DNA from 3 places in the Paraclostridium bifermentans genome. Region 2 is predicted to be linked to each of the others. Evidence: a T-box and tRNA genes for the amino acid it is inferred to sense, from the RefSeq annotation. Region 2 holds a T-box; the other regions hold tRNA genes.
What was found. A T-box is a leader RNA that pairs with one kind of tRNA and senses whether it is charged. The one in region 2 lies ahead of KXZ80_RS01700 (valine--tRNA ligase), so its partner is inferred to be a tRNA-Val.
Positions count from the first base shown of each region.

Region 1: it has a tRNA-Val gene. The T-box ahead of KXZ80_RS01700 (valine--tRNA ligase) is inferred to sense a tRNA for this amino acid. The anticodon was not compared.
Region 3: it has a tRNA-Val gene. The T-box ahead of KXZ80_RS01700 (valine--tRNA ligase) is inferred to sense a tRNA for this amino acid. The anticodon was not compared.

Region 1 covers NZ_CP079737.1:3,158,370-3,161,645, forward strand. Annotated here, with positions in the region: gene KXZ80_RS15175 (CdaR family protein) at 1-293, opposite strand, end outside; gene cdaA (diadenylate cyclase CdaA) at 290-1,138, opposite strand; tRNA gene KXZ80_RS15185 (tRNA-Arg) at 1,281-1,357, opposite strand; tRNA gene KXZ80_RS15190 (tRNA-Gly) at 1,367-1,441, opposite strand; tRNA gene KXZ80_RS15195 (tRNA-Asp) at 1,451-1,527, opposite strand; tRNA gene KXZ80_RS15200 (tRNA-Val) at 1,537-1,612, opposite strand; tRNA gene KXZ80_RS15205 (tRNA-Glu) at 1,618-1,692, opposite strand; rRNA gene rrf (5S ribosomal RNA) at 1,702-1,818, opposite strand; rRNA gene KXZ80_RS15215 (23S ribosomal RNA) at 1,869-3,276, opposite strand, start outside.
Region 2 covers NZ_CP079737.1:303,446-306,721, reverse strand. Annotated here, with positions in the region: gene KXZ80_RS01700 (valine--tRNA ligase) at 1-2,135, opposite strand, end outside; T-box leader at 2,190-2,420, opposite strand; gene KXZ80_RS01695 (polysaccharide deacetylase family protein) at 2,488-3,276, opposite strand, start outside.
Region 3 covers NZ_CP079737.1:3,276,809-3,280,084, forward strand. Annotated here, with positions in the region: gene KXZ80_RS15875 (ATP-binding protein) at 1-673, opposite strand, end outside; gene KXZ80_RS15880 (LytR/AlgR family response regulator transcription factor) at 667-1,383, opposite strand; tRNA gene KXZ80_RS15885 (tRNA-Val) at 1,558-1,633, opposite strand; tRNA gene KXZ80_RS15890 (tRNA-Glu) at 1,640-1,714, opposite strand; tRNA gene KXZ80_RS15895 (tRNA-Lys) at 1,739-1,814, opposite strand; tRNA gene KXZ80_RS15900 (tRNA-Thr) at 1,824-1,898, opposite strand; tRNA gene KXZ80_RS15905 (tRNA-Asp) at 1,909-1,985, opposite strand; tRNA gene KXZ80_RS15910 (tRNA-Val) at 1,993-2,068, opposite strand; tRNA gene KXZ80_RS15915 (tRNA-Glu) at 2,075-2,149, opposite strand; tRNA gene KXZ80_RS15920 (tRNA-Lys) at 2,162-2,237, opposite strand; gene KXZ80_RS15925 (acetamidase/formamidase family protein) at 2,530-3,276, shown strand, end outside.

The DNA.
Region 1 (3,276 bases), 450 kb from region 2:
TTTCCTTCTTTAGGATCATCTAACCTTCCATAAATGTATATGTTATCTCTATTTATAGGCCTTAAACTAGATAAGTTAGCTCTTATAGATATATCTGCAAGTAATTCCTCTTTTGGATATATTGTTAATCCTCTTTCCTCTAGTACACTCATGTTCGTAATTGTTACAGGTATATCACTAAATGTCCTAGTTTCTACTGGATCTTCTACTGTCATAACATATAACCATAGCACTAATGCACTTAGCAATGATATTAACTTTATTTTAGTATTATTTTTTAATCTATTTTTCATCTAAATATACCACCTTTTAAAAAGCCTTTTTCTTGATCTTGATCACTAGATTTTAAATTGCTTCGTAATATATTAGTTAATCTTTCTTTAGTCATATTTCTATATAATTTTCCTGACTTAGCTATTGATACTGCTCCTGTTTCTTCTGATACTATAAGTGATAAACAATCCGAAATTTCACTTACACCTATGGCTGCTCTATGTCTTGTCCCTAAATCTTTACTTAAGTCCTTACTTTCAGTAAGTGGTAAGAAGCATGCTGCAGCCTTAACTTTTCCATCTCTAATAACAACCGCCCCGTCATGAAGAGGTGTATTAGGTATAAATATATTTATTAATAACTGTCTAGATATCTCAGCATCAATTATAGTTCCAGTATTTATAACTTCCCCTATTCTAGTATCTCTTTCCATTATTATAAGGGCACCTATTTTTTGTCTTGATAATGAGTATAGACACTCAACTATTTCTTCTATATCTTTTTTAAGCTCATCCTCTGATATAGTATAATTATTTTTACCTAAAAAAGTAAATTTAGTTCTTCCTATATATTCAAGTCCAGATCTAAGCTCTGGTTGGAATATTATAAGGACTGCAATCAAACCTACTGTTAAAGTATTTTCTAACATCCAGTATAATGTATGTAAATTAAATATTTCACTGACTTTAGTCGCCACTAAAAGAAATAACATTCCTTTCAAAACTTGCTCTGCCCTAGTATCCTTTATAAAAGTATATACTTTATAAAATATATAGGTAACGATTGCTATATCTACTATGTCTGGTATATTTACATTACTTGCTAAACTAACAAAACCTTGCCAAAAAGAATCTATATTAAACACAGTATTTTCCTCCTGTTTATAATACTTAAATTGCTTACAATATGTATTATACTATATTAATCAAGCTATATTCAATTTATATATAAAATACTTTTTTAATATAAAAAAAAGAGCTTCACAAATGTGAAACTCCTTTTACGATTGGTGAGCGCACAGGGATTCGAACCCCGGACACACGCCTTAGAAGGGCGTTGCTCTATCCAGCTGAGCTATGCACCCACGTTATAGTGGAGCGGGAAACGAGATTCGAACTCGCGACTTCAACCTTGGCAAGGTTGCGCTCTACCACTGAACTATTCCCGCTTATTAAATTGGCGACCTGGAAGGGACTCGAACCCTCGACCTCCAGCGTGACAGGCTGGCATTCTAACCAGCTGAACTACCAGGCCGCATATATATGGTGGGATTAACAGGGCTCGAACCTGTGACCCCCTGCTTGTAAGGCAGGTGCTCTCCCAGCTGAGCTATAATCCCACGACTGGTGACCCATAGGGGAATCGAACCCCTGTTACCGCCGTGAAAGGGCGGTGTCTTGACCGCTTGACCAATGGGCCTTGTTTAAAACCTAGCTACGTCCTACTCTCCCAGGCAGCTTCCCACCAAGTACCATCGGCGCTAAAGAGCTTAACTTCTGTGTTCGGAATGGGAACAGGTGTATCCTCTTTGCTATAGTAACTAGATTAGAGTTAGTACTCTAAAAACTGAATAACATTTGTAAGATTAAATAATCTTGGTCAAGTCCTCGATCTATTAGTATCGGTAAGCTACATACATTGCTGCACTTACACCTCCGACCTATCAACCAGGTAGTCTTCCTGGGATCTTACCCTTACGGTGGGAAATCTTATCTTGAAGTTGGCTTCGCGCTTAGATGCTTTCAGCGCTTATCCATTCCGTACATAGCTACCCAGCCATGCCCTTGGCAGAACAACTGGTACACCAGAGGTACGTCCATCCCGGTCCTCTCGTACTAAGGACAGGTCTCCTCAAATTTCCTACGCCTGCGACGGATAGGGACCGAACTGTCTCACGACGTTCTGAACCCAGCTCGCGTACCACTTTAATGGGCGAACAGCCCAACCCTTGGGACCTACTACAGCCCCAGGATGTGATGAGCCGACATCGAGGTGCCAAACCTCCCCGTCGATGTGGACTCTTGGGGGAGATAAGCCTGTTATCCCCAGGGTAGCTTTTATCCGTTGAGCGATGGCCCTTCCATGCGGAACCACCGGATCACTAAGTCCGACTTTCGTCCTTGCTCGACCTGTATGTCTTGCAATCAAGCTCTCTTCTGCCTTTACACTCTACGCACGATTTCCGACCGTGCTGAGAGAACCTTTGAGCGCCTCCGTTACTCTTTGGGAGGCGACCGCCCCAGTCAAACTGCCCACCTGACAGTGTCCCAATACCTGATTCAAGGTATCTGGTTAGAATCTCAGTACTACAAGGGTGGTATCCCAAGGATAGCTCCACCGAGACTGGCGTCCCGATTTCATAGCCTCCCACCTATCCTGTACATGTAGCACCAAAATTCAATGTCAAGCTACAGTAAAGCTCCATGGGGTCTTTCCGTCCTGTCGCAGGTACCCGGCATCTTCACCGGGATTACAATTTCACCGAGTCTGTTGTTGAGACAGTGCCCAAATCGTTACGCCTTTCGTGCGGGTCGGAACTTACCCGACAAGGAATTTCGCTACCTTAGGACCGTTATAGTTACGGCCGCCGTTTACTGGGGCTTAAGTTCACTGCTTCGGATAAATCCTAACAGATCCCCTTAACCTTCCAGCACCGGGCAGGCGTCAGCTCCTATACATCGTCTTGCGACTTAGCAGAAACCTGTGTTTTTGGTAAACAGTCGCTTGGGCCTATTCTCTGCGGCCACCTCGGGCGTTAACCCTAACGTGGCACCCCTTCTCCCTAAGTTACGGGGTCATTTTGCCGAGTTCCTTAACAACAGTTCTCTCGCTGGCCTTAGGATACTCTCCTCACCCACCTGTGTCGGTTTGCGGTACGGGCACCTTTAATCTCGATAGAAACTTTTCTCGACAGTGTGAAATCAGCTACTTCGCTACTTAATTTCGCTCCCCATCGTACCCCAGCATTATCATGGCGGATTTGCCTGCCTTGACTGCCTCAGT
Region 2 (3,276 bases):
ACAACTATACTTCCTTCTACAGTTGGAAGGTGAGTATATATCTCTTCAGTTATAAATGGCATGTATGGATGAAGAAGTTTTAATATTTTTTCTAATACATATGTTAATGTATATAATGCTGTTTGCTTAGCTTCTTTATCATCTGAGTATAATCTTGGCTTAACTATTTCTATATACCAGTCACAGTACTCTGACCAAGCAAAGTCATATATCTTCTGAGCTGCTATTCCTAAGTCAAACTTATCCATGTTATCAGTAACTTCTTTAACAACATTATTAGCTCTTGAAATTATCCATTTATCAGCTAAAGTCATATTTTTTTCTACTGATTCTCTAGTAACACCATCCATTATTTCTTCATCTATGTTCATAAATACGAATCTAGATGCATTCCATAACTTATTAGCAAAGTTTCTAGATGATTCAACTCTTTCCATATAGAATCTCATATCATTTCCTGGAGAGTTTCCTGTAGCTAACATGAATCTTAAAGCATCAGCTCCGTACATGTCTATTACTTCTAATGGGTCTATTCCGTTTCCTAGAGATTTACTCATTTTTCTACCTTCTGAGTCTCTTACAAGTCCATGTATTAATACATGTTCAAATGGAGTTTCTCCCATACAGAACATTCCTGCAAATGCCATTCTTACAACCCAGAAGAATATTATATCGTATCCAGTTACAAGTACACTTGTTGGATAGTAATAGTTTAGCTCTTCTGTTTTATTAGGCCATCCTAATGTTGAGAAAGGCCATAATGCAGATGAGAACCATGTATCTAATACATCTTCATCTTGCTTGAAGTGAGTATGTCCACATTTACATTGTTTTGGCATTTCTTTAGCAACTACTACCTCACCACATTCTTGACAGTAGTATGCTGGTATTTGATGTCCCCACCATAACTGTCTTGATATACACCAGTCTCTTATATTTTCTAACCATTGTAGGTAAGTTTTATCAAATTTATCTGGAACAAATTCTAAATCTTGTTTCTTTAATATGTCTATAGCAGGTTTTGCTAATTCATCCATTTTAACGAACCATTGATCTGATAATCTTGGCTCAACTACAGTTTTACATCTGTAACAAGATCCTACATTGTGATTATGATCTTTTATAGCTATTAAGTATCCAGCTTCTTCTAAGTCAGCTATAAGTTGCTTTCTACACTCATATCTGTCCATACCTTCGTACTTACCAGCTAATTTATTCATAGTTCCATCTTCGTTCATTACGTTTATTTTTTCAAGATTATGTCTTTGACCTACTTCAAAGTCATTAGGGTCATGTGCTGGAGTCATTTTAACTGCACCTGTACCAAACTCTAAATCAACGTAATCATCTGCAACTATAATAAGTTCTCTTCCTACTAGTGGAAGTATAGCATGCTTTCCTACTAAATGAGTGTATCTTTCATCTTCTGGATTTACAGCTATACCTGTATCTCCAAGCATTGTCTCTGGTCTAGTTGTAGCTATTTCTAAAAATTCATCACTACCTGCTATTGGGTATTTTATATGATAGAACTTTCCATCATGTTCTTCATGCTCAACTTCTGCATCAGATAATGTAGTTTTACAATCTGGACACCAGTTTATTATTCTATTTCCTTTGTAAATTTGACCTTTTTCATATAACTTTACAAAGAATTCTGTAACTGCTTCATTACAACCTTGGTCCATTGTAAATCTTTCTCTTTCCCAGTCACATGAATCTCCTAATTGTTTCATTTGGTCTACTATCTTTCTACCAAATTCATTTCTCCAGTCCATAGCTCTTTTTAAGAACTCTTCTCTTCCTATTTCGTACTTAGTTTTTCCTTCTTGTTCTTTTATTCTCTCAACAACTTTAACTTCTGTTGCTATAGATGCATGGTCTGTTCCTGGTTGCCATAAAGCTTCATAACCGTCCATTCTCTTCCATCTTATAAGTATATCTTGTAATGTATGGTCAAGAGCATGCCCCATGTGTAATTGCCCCGTTATGTTTGGTGGGGGAAGCATTATAGTAAATGGCTTTTTATTTGGGTTTGGCTTAGATTTGAATAAACCTTCTTCTACCCACTTTGAATATAATCTTGATTCAAAGTCTTTTGGATTATACGTTTTTGGTAAGTTTGTATTTTCCATGTAAATTCCTCCTATTTTTTATTTTATATACATAAAAAAGAGCCCTTCATCCTATTTAAGGACGAAAAGCTCGCGTTACCACCTTAATTTTATATAAAGTTTTTAATCAAACTCTACATAACACTTAATAAATTTAACGATTCTCACCGTCTAAGCTTACTGTTATTTTCAGCTTAGAAACTCCAAAGCTACCTTCTGCAATTCATTTCTTGGAAAGTCTTTCAGCCGGTGAACTTCCCTCTCTGTAAGTTGAGTTTGCATACTCCTCTTTTTCTCAGTTTTTAAATATTCTGTTTATCTTTTAATTATATATAATCATCATTATTATTGTCAATATTTATAAATATTATATTCAGTTACGTAAATTTTGTTCCCAAAAGTTTTTAGGCATATCACTTTCTTCTATTGGCATTATTGTATATCCTTTTTCTTTTAATTGATTTATTATACCTTGAAGAGCTTTAACACTTTGTTCCTTTTCATGCATTAAAAGTACAACTTCACTATGTTGATCCGAATATTTATTTACATTATTTACTATAGTTTGTGGAGTTCCCTTCCAATCTTCCGTATCCAAATTCCAATCCCAGATTTTAAATCCATCATCAACTAATGCATTGTATGATTCTTCTGGAGCATAAGGTTTACTACCATAAGGCAATCTTATTAAGTTTGAGTTTACTTTAGCAATTTTATTTAATGTGTCTTGGCACTTATCAAATTCATTAACAGTATTTTCAGGAGTTTTATATAGTACAGATATGTCGTGACTTACACTGTGAAATCCCATAGAGTGTCCCTCTTGAGCGATTCTTTTTAATTGTTCTGGATGTTGTTTCATATTACCTTCTATCATAAAGAACGTGGCTTTAACGTTATTGCTATCTAGAATAGATAGTATTCCATCAGTATATTTAGATGGCCCATCATCAATTGTTATATAAGCAACCTTCTCAGGTTTTGGCTTCGGTCCTCTATTATTTACACTACTTGCTTTCATCATGAGGTCAGTTAATGTCATCGTATCACTTTCTAGCAATTTTATATCTATATTATTTTGTTCACTTGATGTAGCAATTATTTTATCAAATGTAACAAATAATAAAAACAAAAGTAATACAACTGTAGATACACTTAAAAA
Region 3 (3,276 bases), 330 kb from region 2:
TTTTAAAAACTATCATTAAAAGTAAAAAGCTACTTAAAAAGGATAATTTAGGAGTTGTATTTATATTAAATCCATTAACTTGACTATATAGATCAATCTTAACCATATACAAAACACTAGGTAAAGTATTTATAAGCGCTACTGAAAAATTACTTATTATACAACATATTATAATTATAATATTTAATTTTTCTTTATCTATACTTCTCAATTTCTTAATTTTGCTTATATAACACATATTTATAAACATTGAAATTGTATTTTCTATAATAAATATTATAGTTAAATTATGTTCTGATGTAATTAAAGTATATGGTGTACCTCCTGTTATAATAAAATAAGATATATCGAATATAAACCCTGAGATTATATAATTTGCTGTAGTATAAGTTAAGTAATATAATAATGATTTAAAATAACTTACTTTATAATTTAATTTTGCAAATAAAATAAATACTATCCACTTTAAATTATTTATAAAACCATAATATTGAGTTGCCATATTAAACATAATTGTAGCATCTAAAGCTCCTATTAATAAAAATATGATATCTATATAAATTTTTTTGTATTTTTTTACTTCTAAACAATTTAATATTTTAATAAAAATTAAATACTCAACAAATACTCTTGCAAATCTAGCTATATTTGACATTAATTCAACATCTAACATAACTTTTCTCCTAAAGAACTTAAAAACTTATGCTTAAAATCTTTAAATCTATGCCTACTAACTAAAATCTCTTCTTTATTATCTAATATAGCTACATATTGTTTTATATTTTCTACATAATTTATATTCACTAAGAAACTTTTATGACATCTATAAAAATTATGATTTTTTAATTCCTTTTCAATCTTATCCATGGTCATTTTAGTTTCATAAATTTTATTTTCCGTGTGTATAGTCATATCTTTTCTTTGAATTTCAATATAAGTTATATCTTCGATATTTATTTTGTAAGTTTCATTTTTATTTTCAACTAACACAAATTTATCTCTTTTATTTATAACTTCATCTATACAGCTCAAAATATGTTTCTTAAAATCATCATATTGTATAGGCTTTAGTAAATATCTATAAGCCCTTACTTCATATCCTTCTTGTATGTATTCAATAAGTGACGTTGTAAAAATTATTTCTGGTTTATTTTTATCGATTTCTCTTATCTTTCTAGCTACATCCATTCCAGTTATTTCGTCCATCTGAATGTCTAGTATAAATATATCCGCACCTTGATTATAATTATTAAGTAATTCTTCCCCAGTTGAATATATATTTAAATTGTAATCAATATTTTTTTCATATAATATATTTTGTAAAATTTTTTCTATATTTTTTTGATGTTCTACTTGATCTTCGCATAAAATTATTTCTATCATAATATCCCCTGTATATATTTTTTATATGTTTATATAACTATTATACATAATTTGTAAATATTTCTTAAGTTATAATAACTTTTTATAATAAAAACTCAATTTTCAGTGAGCTCATTGTGATTATATAATTTTTTTGAACACAAAAAAACTCTTAGATAAAATCCAAGAGTTTACTGGTGGGATTAACAGGGCTCGAACCTGTGACCCCCTGCTTGTAAGGCAGGTGCTCTCCCAGCTGAGCTATAATCCCAAATGCTGGTGACCCATAGGGGAATCGAACCCCTGTTACCGCCGTGAAAGGGCGGTGTCTTGACCGCTTGACCAATGGGCCATATTATATTTTTACAAAAAAAAATGGTGATCCATCCGCGACTCGAACGCGGGACACCCTGATTAAAAGTCAGGTGCTCTACCGACTGAGCTAATGGATCATCTTTTTTTGGAGCTAGTGATAGGAATCGAACCTACAACCTGCTGATTACAAGTCAGCTGCTCTACCGTTGAGCCACACTAGCAATGTGTGTTTGGCGACCTGGAAGGGACTCGAACCCTCGACCTCCAGCGTGACAGGCTGGCATTCTAACCAGCTGAACTACCAGGCCGCATATATGGTGGGATTAACAGGGCTCGAACCTGTGACCCCCTGCTTGTAAGGCAGGTGCTCTCCCAGCTGAGCTATAATCCCAAATATTGGTGACCCATAGGGGAATCGAACCCCTGTTACCGCCGTGAAAGGGCGGTGTCTTGACCGCTTGACCAATGGGCCTTACAAAAAAAATGGTGATCCATCCGCGACTCGAACGCGGGACACCCTGATTAAAAGTCAGGTGCTCTACCGACTGAGCTAATGGATCATCTTTGCTGAGATGTTGTTTCGACTTTTTTCTCTGCCGTATCAACAAATACTATTATATTAGCTTTATTAACTTTAGTCAACACTTTTTGTGAAATTTTTTAATTTTTTTAAGCAAATTATTTAAATACCCTATTTTTCAATGGTTTAATCCATTTATTTAAGCATAATTTTCAGCAAAATTTAGTAATTTTGTTAATTTTTTATATTTTTTTAAAGATTATATTATAAAAATATTTTATTAATACTATTTGTAATATAATATTCTTATACTAAATAAAGGAGGTAAATTTATGAACTTCATAAACAAAGAAAATCATACATTTACATTTTCAAGCTTAAATAATCCAGTTCTTAAAGTAAAATCAGGAAGCAATGTAGTTTTTGAAACTCATGATTGCATGTGTAGCCAAATAACATGTAGTGATGACAATATGGATAGTATAGATTTTGATAGAGTAAATCCAGCAACTGGACCTTTATACATAGAAAATTCTATGCCTAACCAGACTTTAAAAGTTAGTATAAATTCTATTGAACTAAAAGGAAATGCTCTTGCCATGACAGGTCCTGGAGTTGGAGTTCTTGGTAATAAACTAGATACTATGACTCATAATATTTTAAAAATAGAAAATGAAAAAGCTTTATTTAATAATTTAGAACTTCCTCTAAACAAAATGATTGGTGTTATAGGTGTTGCCCCAAGCGATAATAAGTCTATAAATTGTGGAACTCCTGGTAGTCACGGTGGTAACATGGACTGTAAGATTATAGCTGAGGGTTCTAGTGTATATCTTCCTATATCAATAGAAGGATCTTTATTGTCTCTTGGAGATATCCATGCTGTTATGGGTGATGGTGAGATCGGCGTAAGCGGAGCTGAAATAGGAGCTCTAGTTGATGTAAAAGTTGAAGTAATAGATAACTTAACAATAAAGAATCCTATCTTAGAAACTGAAGATGCTTATTATACTGTAGCTTCTGCTGAAACATTGGATGATGCTTATGAAATCGCTATCGAAGATATGTTTGATATTTTA